DNA from 3 places in the Halobacillus seohaensis genome. Region 3 is predicted to be linked to each of the others. Evidence: riboswitches for the same ligand, from Rfam matches in the RefSeq annotation. Region 3 holds a riboswitch; each other region holds the start of a gene.
The links. Region 3 has a riboswitch for S-adenosylmethionine ahead of msrA (peptide-methionine (S)-S-oxide reductase MsrA). Riboswitches for the same ligand answer to the same signal wherever they lie in the genome.
Positions count from the first base shown of each region.

Region 1 (5,303 bases), on a different contig from region 3:
TGGTCGTTGCTTCCGCTAGTATGGCTCTTACAGGCTTTTGCATTGGCTGTGTGATTCGCTATCGATATATGATGTGGAAACACAAACGTGTGCATTCCTAAAAAAAGAAGCAACAGCCTCCAAAGTTCCTGTGACAGAAGCTTTTTGGGCTGTTGCTTTTTTAGGTTGAAAAGTCGTTGGCTAAATTCTACACCCTAACAGTTTGTGAAACATAAGCAGTGCTGACCATTATTTGCGCTTAAATTTACTTCCTTTGCTGCGTTTCTTTAATCTTTCCCGTTTGCTTCTCACTTTTTCTTTCTGTATTGCCGTTGTTTTGTGATCGGGAATGATCTTAGCAATCTCATTATTCTCAATCGTCACTTCAAACCAATCATGTGTCTTACTGCCTTCAGGAAGTTGATCTTTTGTAAGAATAAATTCCTTTCCCACTTCTTCCACGAGCAATACACCATATTGATTCTCTTCAATTCGATCTAAAACAGCCTTCATGAATTACCCTCCTACACAAGCAATACCTTGTGCTTTAATATCATCAATCCGAGCAGGACCAATTCCGCTTATATCTGTTAAATCATCTATCGAATTGAATGGTCGTAAATCAATAAGGTCCTCGGCTCTTGCTGGACCAATTTGCGTGATTTCCTGAACTTTTTCAACTGAAGCGCTGTTAATATCAATGCAGGCTCCTGACGCTTCTTCTCGTTCAGGTTCAGAATCTGTTTCTTGAGATGAATCTTTTTCATTTGATGAGCTGGACGGGGTAATGGTACCATCTTCCCTCGTCGCAATTTGATAGCTTTCTCCGTTGGTCGTTACTTCAATCGTGCCATGGACGTCTGTTCCATACAGGTCAATACCAGCATCCTGGACGCGGTTAACAACTTCGGCATTCGGGTGGCCGTACTGGTTATCTGCCCCAGCGCTATAGATGGCGACTTCCGGATTTACACGTTCAAGAAAAGCTGAGCTCGTAGATGTGGAAGAACCGTGGTGACCTAGCTGGAGGATTTCCGTATCTAGATTGGTTTCTCCATTAATCATCTGAGACTCGTCTCCCGTTTCCGCATCTCCCGTAAAAATAAAATCTACTTCTCCGTAGGACATTTTTAATGAAATCGATTCCTGATTTGTTTGCCCCGTTACTGCCTCTGGATACAGCACATCAACTTCTAAAGCACCAATGTCAAAAGTATCTCCTGCACGAGGTTCTTCAAGCTCCGCTCCAGATACTTCAATCATATCCATGACACGAGCATAGGTGTCCGATGTGCTTTCGTTACCTGACATCCAAACTTCATCGACATTAAACTGTTTAATGACCTGATCGAGTTGGCCAATATGATCAGCATCCGGATGGGTTCCCACAGCAATATCAATTTGATCAATGTCCTGACTATCTAGATAGTTAACTACATTATCACTATTCCAATCCCCCGCATCCACTAATATATGAAACGGCTGCCCGTTGTCCTGGAATTCTAGTAGCGTAGCATCTGCTTGCCCTACGTTAATATAATGGGCAGTAAGTTCAGAAGTAAGCTCTGTTTCTTCCGTCTGTTCCTCCTCTGAACTAGCCGATTGATCGTCTACATCCTCTTCATTTTCTATTGACTCCTCTTTGGCTTCCAGCTCAGCATCGCCATCTGAGTCACTAGAATTTGTGGAGTTCTCCGCTTGTTTCTCCGTCTCTACTTGTTCTGTTTGCTCTTCCTGTTGCGCTTGTTCGTCAGTTGATCCTGGAGAACCCTCTCCACATCCTCCTGATAGCACAATAGCTACAACGCTGAAAAATACTAAAAATGGATGTTTGAACATACCGCACCTCCTATTTCATCTATTTTATCATAGGAAAAGTGGGATTTTCGCGGGGGATGTAGGATGAATTTTTCAAAATCTAATGGTACAAACATAAAAAAGTATTTGGCATATACTATAAAGAAAGGAGGTCATTATATGGAGTGGGAAAAGAAAAGTAGAAAAAGAGTAGCAGAAGATATACTAGATTCATTTTCTCAACGATGTTGTGTTCGCAGAAAACCTAAACGAAAACATCATCATCATCACTGTGGTGGCTGTCGTCGTCATAAACACCATTGTTATGATTGATCGTCTGGTAGAAATGCTGATTAAATCCCGCGAGTCTATCGGGGGATTCTTATTTTTCTCTTTGCTATTTTGATTTTGCGAGCGATTATCAAAAAAACACCACCTCCTGCATAACACAACAGGAGATGGCAACTAACTTATTACGCTTTTGTTTTATACGATGTAATATGGGGTTGTAAAGATTTATCTGTTCCAAATAAAAAGTGTTTTTCCATATTTGGAGAATACGTCGAGTTAACAGTAGTCCGTCCAACCGTTTCAGCCACTTCACGCAACATGCTTGGCGAAGCACCACAGCATAACCCTAAGAAGTTTACACCGATATCATGTGATGCTTTTGCCCATTCTGCCAATTCATAGCGATTGCAATATAAGGGATCAAGGGCTGTAGGGAATGTCGTCTCTGTCGGTAAATTACAGGAACACCCTCCATCTGGCAAGTTAAAGAATGTTGGATGCTCTTCAGATGTACGATAAGGAATAGGTAAGGCTCCTACATATCCATCGACCTCAGCACGAATTTTTTCAATGTATGGTTGCATTGTCGCAGGCCCACGGAAACAGTTCATACCTACGACTAATGCACCTTGTTCTTGTAAAAGTCGACAGGCCTCTTCGACCGTATATCCATCTCTCAATACATTTTCACCCATCATTCCAAAAGTAATGACAGCAGGCAAATCATGCTTTTGAATTTCTTCTAAGGCAATTTTTGCTTCTTCATAATAGTAGTAGGTTTCCCCGTTTATAAAATCAACACCTTCTTCTTTACACCATCCCACCATTTCAGCAAACATATTGCGTACGCTTTTAACTGCTTCAGGGTCGTCTGGATTAAACAAGTTCGTATTTGATATATTGCCAGCTACCAACGCCTCTTCCTCAGGATGCTCTTGGGCGACTTCTTTTGCCAAACGAATGGCCTGTCGATTCAAAGGCTCCAGAAGATCTTCCTTTCCAATAATACGCATTTTCTCACGATGTGCGTTATACGTAAAAGCTAAAACAACGTCCGATCCGGCGAGCATATAATCACGGTACGTCTGTTTTAATGCTTGAGGATTATCGAGCGCAACTTCAGGTACGAAGGAGCCAGCTTGTAAGTAACCCCTCCGCTCTAATTCAAATAGGTATCCTTCCCCACAAATCACCGGTCCATCTTGTAAACGTTGTTCCAAACTTCTTTTCATTGCCTAACACCCTCTCCTAGTTTATTCACATATAAAAAGATCCCCATTCGATAAGAAGGGGGATCCGTAAGTACGTTATCCTCTTCTTATCTTCCAGATCATTGACCTGTAGGAATTGGCACCATCTTCAAGTGATTACTTGAAAGGTTGCCGGGCATCAAAGGGCCTAATCCCTCCGCCTCTCTAAATAAGAGTGATTTCATATGTAATTATCTACGCATTATAGCGAATTTTCAAATGGAAAGTCAACCTTTTTTCGAATAATTCTGAAATATGAAATCATATACTTGTCAAAAGGGGGACAAACCGTGACGCATTCCTTTTCAACTTTAAAAACGATCAAGTTTATCATCGCTTTTGTGTTTATTACTTCTGGGATTATGAAACTCATCAATGCTGACCTAGCTGATTTCTTCGTCAGTCTCGGCCTGCCTTATCCGCTAGAAGTCATGTATATAGTCGCTTGGGCAGAAATTGGCTGTGGCATTTTACTATTACTAAATAAGTACATTCGGCAAGCCACATTAGCTCTGCTTCTTATTATAATTGCAGCTATCCTGCTTACTAAAATTCCTGCCTTACATGATGGGTTAATTCCGGCTTTATTTAATGCCAGATTAGACATTGTCATACTCGCATTGCTTATTGTTCTATATAGACAAAGGGGGGTTAGCCATTAAAGAAAAAAAGTGCAAGTCTCCGTTTATTAAACATGCTCGTCTACAAAAAAAGGTAAGGTTGTTCGACTACGAACGGCAGATCCTATGCCAACACCGAACGATCTTGCAGCGCTTCAGAAACCACCCTACAAGACAGGCGTACTACTAGTCATCGTTTATCTTTCAATTCATTTAAGTTTTTTTCAGGCGAAAAAAACCACCTCAAGTACGATGGATACAGTCCGTTTGAGGTGGTTTCTTCATTATAAATTTTCAAAAAATAAACGTAACACATCAGCACCGCCAATGGCTGTTCCTAGAGAACTACCAAGGTTTGCTAAAACAATGATTAGTAGGATACGAGTTACTTTGTTGTTCCAAAATCCTTTGAGACTTGAAACATCTTCAGAAAGCGTTTCAAAATCTTTAACATTTGGACGTCGGAAGTAAGCTTGGACAAACCCTGCAAACCACCCGGCCGCAATCAGCGGATTCAAAGAAGTGATTGGGGCGGCAATAAATGCCGTCAGAATGGCTAGTGGATGGCCTAAAGCCACAGCTGTTCCTATTGCTGAGAACGACCCATTCCATAAAACCCAGCTGATTGTCTGCTGAGTTCCTGCAGCTGGATTCGTATAGAATGTATAGGCAATGATGGAAATAATCAACACGGGAATGGACCAGCCAATCAACTTAGGAACCTTGGACTTTGAAGGCTTTTTATTCAGTTTCTCTAAGTCATGTTCCTTATGTATCTCCTCTTTAATTCCAGGAACGTGAGCAGCACCTAACACGGCAACAATTTTGTTACCAGGAGCTTCTTTAATTTTTTGAGATAAGTACTGGTCTCTTTCATCAATTAAAGGCTTCTTCAGTCTCGGAAAGCTTTTCGTAAAATCCTGAAGCATAGCATCCAGCATATCTTTAGATTTGAGTTTCTCTAGCTCCTCTTCCGACATTTTCTCGTTACTGAAAATACTGAAGATAATTTGCATAAGAAGTTTTGCTTTTCCCTTAAATCCAAGATTACCCCAGATTCGTGCAAAGGTGATTTGAATATTACGATCTGCCAGAACAAGCGTTGCACCTGTGTCATTAGCTGATTCAATACCTTGGATCATTTCTTGCCCTGGTTTAATTCCCATCTGTTTCGCCATTCGCTTTTGAAATGAGGATATTACCATATTCATTAAAAGCAATGTCGCTTTTTTTTGCTTGATGACTTTAAAAATATCGGTTTCCTGCCATTTATTACCGTCTTTAATTGACTGGTATCGTTGTTCATCCAATTCTACACATACAGCGTCCGGCTGTTCAAATTCAATTACTTCTTTTACTTGTTCTG
Region 1 covers NZ_JBHSZV010000053.1:4,711-10,013, forward strand. Annotated here, with positions in the region: gene ACFQIC_RS18200 (DUF4395 domain-containing protein) at 1-101, shown strand, start outside; gene ACFQIC_RS18205 (DUF3006 domain-containing protein) at 229-492, opposite strand; gene ACFQIC_RS18210 (MBL fold metallo-hydrolase) at 496-1,818, opposite strand; gene ACFQIC_RS18215 (hypothetical protein) at 1,957-2,109, shown strand; gene ACFQIC_RS18220 (homocysteine S-methyltransferase family protein) at 2,250-3,299, opposite strand; SAM riboswitch class I at 3,383-3,493, opposite strand; gene ACFQIC_RS18225 (DoxX family protein) at 3,608-3,979, shown strand; gene ACFQIC_RS18230 (TraB/GumN family protein) at 4,222-5,303, opposite strand, start outside.
Region 1: another riboswitch for S-adenosylmethionine. It lies ahead of ACFQIC_RS18220 (homocysteine S-methyltransferase family protein); the one in region 3 lies ahead of msrA (peptide-methionine (S)-S-oxide reductase MsrA).

Region 2 (5,303 bases), on a different contig from region 3:
CTGTACAACTGGCGAGACATGGTTTGTTTCAACGTAATAACTATAAGTGTCGTATCATTTTCCACAGATTTTCCACATTTATTGAAAAGGCAAGACCTACTATTATTACATTCCTTTTATGACAGTCTACAAACGGATTATTGAGGACATTATAATGCTTCAGTGTACATAATTGGTGTGTTTACAGCCAATAGGCAGATGTTACAATAGCTACATTATGAATAAGAAAGGGGAATGACATTGAATAAAAAATGGTTATTAAGTTTATCACTAGCCTTTCTTTTATCTGTAACCGTTGCATGCAATGATACAGATGAATCGGCTGAAGACAATAATGAGGAAACTGAAACGCAAGAAGAGGAAAGCGAAGGTAGTGAAGGAAGTGAAGGAAACACAGAACAGCCTGAAATGCCTGAGCCGGACTTAGAAGGCATTCCTGAAGTTGTTGCTGAAGTAAACGGTGAAGAAATAGCGGCAGAAGAGTTTAAGACAACGTATGAAGGACAGTTTCAGCAAATGGCTATGCAGTCACAGATGACTGGGGAAGAGGTTGACCAGGATCAGTTAAAGAAACAGATTGCTGATAGTATGGTTGGTCAGGAGCTTCTTATCCAAGAAGCAACCAGCCGTGATATTGAGGTTTCAGAAGAAGAAATTGATGAAACACTAACGGGATTAGCTGAGGAAAATGGGGTAGAATCCAAGGATAAATTCTTGACTGCTCTGGAAGAACAAGGCATGGGGAAAGAAGAAGTCATGTCTCAGGTTGAAATGCAAGTGAAACTAGATCAGGTTATTGCTAGTGAAGCTGGAGATATCGAGCCAACGGAAGAAGAATTAGAAAAAGCTTATGAACAGGTGAAAGCCCAGCAAGAGCAAATGAGTGAGGGAAATGGTGAAAGCGCAGAAATCCCATCTTTTGAAGAAGCAAAACCAGATCTCGTTAAACAAGTGAAGCGTAAAAAAGAAGGAGAAGCAACTCAAAAGCTAGTTGAAAAACTTCGTGCAGATGCAGACGTTACAGTTAACTTATAATACTTTTAAAGCCAGATCCAAAATGGGATTCTGGCTTTTTTAGTCTTACAGGATTCAAGCACGAGAATATTTTTATGGTTCTATAGTAGGGAAACTTATCCATGAAGTAACCGTTAAAGTGGATGAACAACCAATACATTAAGGCTTCCAACTTAGAGAGAACTAGTAACGGTTTCGTTTATACTAATAAAGGGAAGGGCGCATCCAGAGGTAGTGTAATCTCTACATCATACAGATCATCCTTATTATGATTCCGTCGTTAGGAGCAGAGAAAAGGATCAAAGAGAACGAGCAGCCATTGATGGAGGGAGAATATAGACGAGTTCATTTTTATATTGAGTTGATACAAAAATTAATTCAAACAAAGAAGTTTTTGAGAGGAGAAATAGCATGAAAACACCCAAGATCACCGTCGTGGGTAGCATTAATATGGATCTACTCACTACCATTTCGCGCATTCCTAACAATGGGGAAACGAATTTTGGCGAAGCGTTCACGATGAAACCTGGAGGGAAAGGAGCTAATCAAGCTGTTGCTGCCACACGTTTAGGAGGAGATGTTTCTTTTATTGGTAAAGTTGGAAATGATGCGATTGGTAAGGAACTTCTTGAGCTTTTGAAGAAGGAGAATATTCAGACGAGCACGGTTGGGGTTTCTGAGAGCCGAGCGACAGGAGTTGCAAATATTTTATTAAACGATCATGATAATCGGATTATGGTGGTTTCTGGTGCTAATGAAGAAGTTACGGTGGAGTTTGTTGAGTCGTTTAAAGATACGCTGCGCCAGAGTGATGTTGTGTTAAGTCAATTGGAAGTGCCTAAAGAGACGGTGGAATGGTGTGCTTCCTTTTGTAAGGACCATGGGATTCCGTTTATTTTAAATCCAGCTCCTGCAATTGATTTACCTCAGGAGGCGTGGGCTGATTGTACATACATTACTCCAAATGAAGAGGAAGCAGAGAAGCTTTTTCTCGAAAATAACTATAAGGATCAGTTGATTACAACATTAGGACCACGAGGGGCAAGCTACAATGATAAGATTATCCCTAGCGTTTTTGTGGAAGTAGTTGATACAACAGGAGCAGGTGATACGTTTAATGGAGCATTGGCTTTTTATTTGGGGGCTGAATACTCTGTGGAAAAAGCGATAGCTTATGCAAATGTGGCAGCATCTTTTACTGTGGAAAGTGTGGGGGCACAAGTTGGGATGCCATCTGCGGATCAGGTGGAAAGCAGACGAACATTTTGATATAAAAAAGGACCCAAATCACAGACGTTCGCGGATAAAGACCAATCCGTAAAGGGATTAAGTCTAGGTCTTTCGTTTTTATAGAAAAATTGATACGATATTAGGTATACGACATTTAAATAGTAGCAGATTTCTTATCAAGAGAGGTCGAGGGTATGGCCCTGGGACGCCTCAGCAACCTGTATGTAAACAAGGTGCTAATTCCGACAAGCGGTGAGCTTGAAAGATAAGAAGAGGACCGTTCTTACATACGAGAGTCTCTTCTTATCAGAAGGGGCTTTTTTTAATGTCGATTTTTATAAAAGGAGAGGGTTCATATGGTACACACTAAACGAGCTCCATTTAAAGGGGACCATGTCGGAAGTTTTCTCCGACCTGAGAGAATTAAACAAGCACGTCTTCAAAAGGAAAAAGGGAAAATTTCTGCCGTAGAACTACGGAATATTGAAGATGAAGAAATTATTAATCTAGTAGAAAAGCAAAAACAAGCAGGCCTTCAGTCGATCACAGATGGTGATTTACGTCGCGCTTGGTGGCATTTTGATTTTCTAGAAGGTTTAGTTGGTGTAGAAGGATTTGAAGCTGACCAAGGTATTCAATTTAATGGTGTGGAGACGAAAGCTCATTCTGTTCGTGTTGTCGATAAGGTTGATTTTAATGATCACCCGATGCTTGAGGATTATAAATTTCTCCATTCAGTAGTTGGGGATGATCATGTTGCAAAGTTTACGATTCCTAGTCCAAACATGCTTTTCTTTAGAGGGGATGTTGACAAAGAAGTCTACCCAGAGGAAGAGGTATTATTGAAGGATTTGACGCAAGCTTATAAAAAAGCAATTCAAGCGTTTTACGATGCTGGTTGTCGTTACTTACAGCTGGATGACACATCATGGGCCGTGTTTTTTTCCGAAAAGGGATTGAAAATGATAGAGGAACGTGGGCAAATGCCTGATCAATTGCGCCGTTTATTTGTCCAAGCGATTAATGAATCGATTGCGGATCGTCCAGAGGATATGACGATAACGATGCACATTTGTCGAGGCAATTTCCGCTCTACATATACTTCTTCAGGGGGGTATGATGCGGTGTCTGAAACGCTATTCAACGAGCTGAAAGTCGATGGCCTATTCCTCGAGTATGATGATGAACGTTCTGGTGGACTCGAACCGCTTCGTCACGTGAAACGAAGTGATTTAAAAGTCGTGCTTGGCTTGGTTACATCGAAGTTCCCAGAGCTTGAAAATAAAGAGAATATTAAAGCTCGTATCGCGGAAGCAGCAGAATATCTTCCTGAAGAACAACTTTGCCTAAGCCCACAGTGTGGCTTTGCGTCAACGGAAGAAGGAAATATTTTAACAGAAGAAGAACAGTGGGCAAAAATCCGTCATGTGGTGGAGATTGCTGAGGAAGTGTGGAACTAGAACTTTGTGGGGAGTTAATCGAGGCTCCCCCTTCTTTATATGTATCCCTGCTTTCATCTTGATTCGCGATAAAGTCATATTTTGCGGAAATACGAACATTAATACTTTCCATTCAAACTGCTTTTTGACACTTATGTGACCAAAATGCAGTTTTTTTATTGGCTGGAGGTTATCTTCCTAAAGAGTATAGGAAATAAGGCCGATATAAATAGAAACGAGATTTTTTATTCTTATTGGAGGTATTATATGTTCCAGCTTTTTGCAACAAAAACAAAATCAACTACCCTCGTGTTAGATACTTCCTTCCAGGGGAAAATCGAACTAGAAAATGGTTCGGAACTTGAAAAGCAATTTAAAATGATTGGACTAACCAAACATGATTTATCCATATTAAAAGCTTTACAACCATTGGTAACTGAAAATATTGAACCCATTGTGAACCAATTTTATAAAAACCTCGAGCATCAAGATTCATTGATGGATATTATTAATGACAATAGCTCGGTTGAACGACTAAAGAAAACACTAACGATACATATTCAAGAAATGTTTAATGGTGTGATTGATACTCGTTTTATAGGAAAGAGGAAAAAAATTGCAGAAGTACACGTTCACATCGGATTACAACCGAAATGGTATATGTGTGCTTTCCAGGACTTGCTATTGTCACTTTTAGATATCCTGAAGAAGGAAATAATCGACGTGGAAGAATACAGTCAGGCGATCCGTGCTACTACGAAAATACTAAACTTGGAACAACAAATTGTCCTCGATTTATTTGAACAGGAGAACGTGAGAATTCGTGAGGAAGAAGCTGAGAAAAAGAATAATGCCTATCGTAAAATTGATGAAATGTCTGAGGAGTTAGCCGCTATATCTCAGCAGGCGAGTGCCTCTACTGAACAGCTAACCGAGCAAACCGATAAAATTCTCACAGACTCGAAAAAGGGGACAGAAATCGCTCAAAATGTCGAAGGTCAGTCGACTGAAGGAAAACAACAGCTTGAACTACAACAAAAGCAAATGAATCATATTCAAAATAGCATTAAGCAAATTACTGATGAAATGGATATACTGAAAAATGTAGCAGAAGAAATTAGCCAAATCGTTACAATCGTTTCCTCCATTGCTGAGCAGACAAATTTACTATCGTTAAATGCGTCGATTGAAGCGGCACGAGCTGGGGAGCACGGGGCTGGTTTTACAGTTGTAGCTAATGAAGTGCGGAAACTTTCCGAACAAACGAAGAGTTCGGTTTCAGAAGTGTCTGAATTAATTCAATCGACAAATGGTCAGATCCATAAGGTTTCTAACAACGTCGTTGATATTGACCAACTCATAGTAGATGGTACGGATAAGATGGATCAAATAAATCACTTTTTCACCGAAATCGTGGATGCCATGGGGCAGAATAAGGAGTATAACACAGGGATTGAGAAGGAACTAGAAGGATTCGCGCAGGTGATTCAAGAGATCAATGATGCGGTCGCGCAAGTAGCCTCTTCTTCTCAACAGTTAACAGAAGTTACAGAACAGTCTTAATAAAAGTGGAGAGCTTTTCATGGAAAAGCTCTCCACTTCTTTGTTTCCACTGATCAA
Region 2 covers NZ_JBHSZV010000010.1:130,752-136,054, reverse strand. Annotated here, with positions in the region: gene ACFQIC_RS03800 (SurA N-terminal domain-containing protein) at 235-1,035, shown strand; gene rbsK (ribokinase) at 1,426-2,283, shown strand; SAM riboswitch class I at 2,415-2,516, shown strand; gene ACFQIC_RS03790 (5-methyltetrahydropteroyltriglutamate--homocysteine S-methyltransferase) at 2,601-3,704, shown strand; gene ACFQIC_RS03785 (protoglobin domain-containing protein) at 3,951-5,246, shown strand.
Region 2: another riboswitch for S-adenosylmethionine. It lies ahead of ACFQIC_RS03790 (5-methyltetrahydropteroyltriglutamate--homocysteine S-methyltransferase); the one in region 3 lies ahead of msrA (peptide-methionine (S)-S-oxide reductase MsrA).

Region 3 (5,303 bases):
ATGGATGTCGGATGATGATTTTGCTGATGTCCTTGCCCTAGGGAATTCGCTACCAGGTCCTATTGCTACAAAAATGGCAGGTTATATTGGTTATAGGGTTTCAGGTATTGTAGGAATGATTAATGCAATTCTAGCTACGATTATACCATCTATCACGATTTTAATTCTGCTATTAACATTCTTAAATAGCTTCCGTAATCAGGCTTGGGTTAATGGAATGACTCAAGCTGTTGTTCCTGTAGTAGGAGTGATGTTAGCTACCTTAACGTATGATTTTCTGAAAAAGTCTAAAGCAAATCTCGGGATATGGATGACCATCATTTTAGGTTTAGCCTCACTACTATTAATTGAGTGGGTGGGTATACACCCCGGAATTGTCATTTTTGCCCTATTACTGTTTGCCTTACTAAGGCCGATGAAGAAGTCTGGTACACAACCTAAAAGTAAGGAGTCTTCCCTATGATTTACTGGAAAATATTCGTAGCATTTTTCATCCCGGGAATTGTTGGTTATGGTGGGGGGCCTGCTTCGATTCCGCTTGTAGAAAATGAGGTGGTTGGCCGATTTGAATGGTTATCTGTGAATGAATTTAGTGAAATGTTAGCGATGGCTAATGCCTTGCCGGGTCCTATTGCTACAAAGATGGCCGGTTTTATTGGTTATGAACAAGCTGGATTACTTGGTGCTTTTATTGGAGTATTTGCGACAGTCGCCCCTTCTCTTATTCTTATGATCGCCTTACTTAGTTTGTTAAATAAGTTTAAAGGATCACCACGTGTGAAAACGATGACAGCGTTGATCCGTCCGTCTATCGCTATTTTGTTAGGTGTAATGGCATATCAATTTTTTCAATCATCCTATGTGTCAGCGGGTATGCTTCAAACTATTTTTCTAATTGTGGCTAGCTTCATTCTTTTGGAAAAAGTGAAGGTACATCCTGCATTCGTAATTGCGGGCTCCCTACTATATGGGGCTGTTTTTCTTGGAAGATAGTTGATTGAAACATTTTGCTCATCCCTTTCGTATATAAATAAATACAAGAATCGAAAGGGGACTTTTTGTGAGCAATTATTCTATTGATGAATTCATAAGACAGACGAAACAAGATGCAACAGAAAATGACTATTTTGAATTAGAAACACCGCGTATATTAGAAGTTAATCTAATGGATCAAGTATGGGCCAAAGCAGGCTCGATGATATCTTATAATGGTGGAATAAAGTTTGAACGCGAAGGGGTACTAGAGCACGGTGTTGGACGAATGTTCAAAAAGGCGTTTTCTGGTGAAGGCAGTTCTCTTATGAAAGCCTCAGGAACCGGTCGATTATACTTAGCGGATCAAGGCAAAAAAATTACCATCTTTGATTTAGACAATGAATCGCTCACAGTGAATGGAAATGATTTATTAGCTTTCGAGCCAGGGATAAACTGGGACATTAAATTAATGAAGAAAGTTGCGGGGATGATGTCGGGGGGATTGTTTAACGTGACGTTGGAAGGCAGTGGAAAGGTAGCTATCACTTCCCACTATGAGCCCCTTACGTTACTTGTTCGTCCAGGGGATTCAATTATAACTGATCCTAACGCTACCGTAGCTTGGTCTGGCCATTTACAGCCGGAATTCCGCACAGATATTAGTTTTAAAACGTTTATTGGCCGTGGTAGCGGAGAGTCGATTCAAATGGAATTCAAAGGTGAAGGATTTGTTATTGTCCAACCATTTGAAGAAGTGTACACATCAGGTAAGTGAACATTATAAATATTTTTTAAAAAAATGAAACATTCATCTTTACTTCGAGTTCAAAACGTTGTACTATATATAATAACTTAAAAATTAATAACGGAAACTTCTTATCCAGAGAGGCGGAGGGACTGGCCCTTTGATGCCCGGCAACCATCGATTCAATCTTTATTGATTGAAAAAGAACGGTGCCAATTCCTGTAGAATGGTTAAACATTCTAAGAGATGAGAGGATCGTACGGAATATTACGACCCCTTTTCTTATACTGGATAAGAAAAGGGGTCTTTGGTTTATAAAAACCGTCAAACTCTCTTAGGAAGAAGTTGCGTTAACAAGAAAGGGAAGATGACAATGGCAACAGCAATTTTTGGAGCAGGATGTTTTTGGGGAGTCGAAGCTTTTTTTGAAAGATTCGAAGGAATTAATCATACAAGAGTTGGATATATCGGGGGACACTTGCCAAACCCTACTTATGAACAGGTGAAAACTGGAGCCACTGGACATGCAGAAGCTATACGTATAGAGTATGACCCTAATATTATAACGTATGGTGGACTTGTGAATATCTTCTTTGAAGCTCATGATCCAACTTCAAGAAACAAACAAGGGATTGATGAAGGTCATCAGTATCGCTCTGCAATTTTTTATCAGGAAGAAACAGAAAAAGCTATCAGCAACGAAAAAATTAATCAGTGGACAAATAAAGGGATATTTAAGCGTCCAATTGTTACAGAAGTTACACCTGCCAGTACTTTTTATGAAGCAGAAGAGTATCATCAAAAATATTCACAAAAGAATGGATCCTTTGCTTGTGGGATCGGTTAATTGAATTAAATTAAATCTTTCCTTTAACGAGGAGAGATTTTTTTGAGTTTATAGGAATAGTGAATGTATGGAAAATGAAAAATCCAGCACCTCTTCTAGTCAAGGTGCTGGATTTCTAAATTTTTAATCCAAGGCCGAGTTAACTTCTCGATTTAACCGTTTCATTTTATCTTTGATTACAGAGGTATCGGCAAATAAATCATGAATACCTTGATGTTTTCTTGTGAAAATAACAACGAGATATGGCAAACCCAAAACAGCCATACTGATGTACCTTCCGATAAGTTCTCTAAAGATAATTTGACTTGTAGAGAGGCTATCACCTTTTAGCGATTCAACAGATAAACCTAAACTCATTTTTCCTAGTGTGGCTCTAAAAAAGAAGGTCATTAAGATGAAGTAGAGAAAGAATACAAGGGATTGAGTTATATTAGCTGCACTTAACAGGTCGATCCAAAGCTTAGCATCCGATAAGTTCGTTAATTGGAGTAATGGTCTTGTGATGATAGAATTCAGGCTCCAAATGACGAGAAGATCAATGATATAAGCAAAGAACCGAGGAATGAAACCCGCATATACGATACGGTGAATTTCATTTAAGTTCGCTGTCACAGCCTTGTTTAAATGGTTCGGCGTTTGTGTTGATTCTACTGTATCCATCTAATCTCCTCCTTTACTCTGAATACATATACATCATTCTAGGACCTTGGCGTTTTTCAATCATTTTATTAACCCATTTAATTTCACTGTTAGGTAGGAAAGATGTTACGTCAATTGGGATACCGAATAGTCTTTCACCACTCGGACTATACTCAATGATTTCGGGATTGTTACCTATTTCTTTTTTCAGTGCATTTAAGGCATCTTCCTCAAAACCAATGGTGTCAACTAGCCCATTTTCAACGGCTTGTTGTCCTGAATAAATACGACCGTCGGCAATATCTTTAACTTTGTCTTCTGTCATATCTCGGCCTTCGCTAATCACATCAACAAAACCTTGATAAGATTCGTCAACAAGTGTTTGCAAAATCTCTCGGTCTTCTTCAGTCATTTCTTTGTTAGGGCTCATAATGTCTTTAAACTCGCCGCTTTTTATAGTATTGAACTTCACGCCGTATTCTTCAGCTAGTTCTTCATAATTCACACTTTCCATGATGACCCCAAGAGAGCCTGTAAATGTTTCTTTAGATGCAAAGATTTGGTCAGCTGGAGTTGATATGTAATATCCTCCTGAAGCGGCCATTCCTCCCATAGAGACATATAGTTGCTTATTCTCTTCTTTAATTTCTTTTAATTTATCATGGATTTCTGCACTTTCAAACACTCCTCCACCTGGAGAATTAACGTATAAAAGAACACCTTTGATGGTAGGATCTTCTTTAATAACTTCTAATTGCTCAAGAAGGTCCTCATGATTATATCCTTCACCGCTAAAAATATTTGAGCCTTGTCCGCTCATGATTGTTCCCTCAACGGATAGACGTGCAATACGTTTTGAGGACGATCCACTTTCTATGATTTCTTCTCTTGGACCTTCAACTTTATTTGAGAACATTCCTTGAGAGGTTTCACTGAAAGTATTTGATGTTAGAAACCCAATACTTTGTATGAGAATACCGATTAGTAATAACCCACCGGCAATTCCAATCGCTACAAGTCGCTTCGTCATTTGCATCTGTCCTTTCAAATAGTCTTTAAGTATCAATCGTAGCAAAAAAACAGTTAATATTATATAGATGAAGAAATGGATTTCACACAGGTTTAACTTTTAGATGAATCTTTTTTCAATTTTAGGTGATCATGCCATTCAGAACATAGGATGCTCATTTCAATTAAGTTCCAATATTCTTTATCAAATTTACGATGGTCCCTAAGCAATCCGTCCACTTGGAATCCAACTTTTTTGTACGTTTTTACAGCAGGTTCATTAAAATCAAACACACCTAAAGTTACCTTATGCAATTTCATATCCTGAAAAGCTACTTTTAAAATTTCTTCCATCATAAGTAAACCAAAACCTTGTCCCCGTGCATGATCCCCGACTAATACTTTCCCGACTCTTGCGGAGTTATTTTCAAGGTCGATATTTTTTAAAGCAATATGTCCAATAGTTGTATTAGTACTATGCTCGATCACCTTATAGACCAGCATATTGGAATTATTTTGGTTTGCCCCTTTAATATACTCATACAGTTGCTCATGTGTAAGAGGATAAGTAAAGTTAGGACCAGCCCACTTTAACAAAAACTCTGGGGAACTGACCCAGCTAATTAATTGAGCAAAATCATGTTCAGTAAAAGCTTGTAATTTAATCATTGTTTATTCCACCTTTCTTATAATGCTTGACGGAAACCAATAAAAACTATGTAATGAATCTATAAATTTAAAATGAGGAAGAAGGATAACTATTGAATATTATTATATACTTTGTGTTATGGCTTTGACGATTCTAACAGCTTGTGGGCAAGAGATGAAAGAAGTTGATGTATCAGATGGAAGGGTTTCTCATGTGCTCTCTATTCAAAAAGTGGAGAATAATAAGTCCTCAGATAGTTTAAGGGCATTACGGCGAAATGCCGAAGATAATAAGGAAATATTAGATAAAATCGATGGAATGGAAATTGAAAGAAAAGGTCAGGGAAAGTTATTGGAAAAACTGGAGTCACAAAATACGTATGTATATAGTTTCTCTTAAGATGATAACTTTACATCGGGTACTAATCCTGATTATTCTTT
Region 3 covers NZ_JBHSZV010000020.1:88,886-94,188, reverse strand. Annotated here, with positions in the region: gene ACFQIC_RS08865 (chromate transporter) at 1-463, shown strand, start outside; gene ACFQIC_RS08860 (chromate transporter) at 460-993, shown strand; gene ACFQIC_RS08855 (AIM24 family protein) at 1,061-1,750, shown strand; SAM riboswitch class I at 1,849-1,973, shown strand; gene msrA (peptide-methionine (S)-S-oxide reductase MsrA) at 2,094-2,567, shown strand; gene ACFQIC_RS08845 (RDD family protein) at 2,691-3,227, opposite strand; gene sppA (signal peptide peptidase SppA) at 3,241-4,236, opposite strand; gene ACFQIC_RS08835 (GNAT family N-acetyltransferase) at 4,329-4,883, opposite strand; gene ACFQIC_RS08830 (hypothetical protein) at 5,002-5,262, shown strand.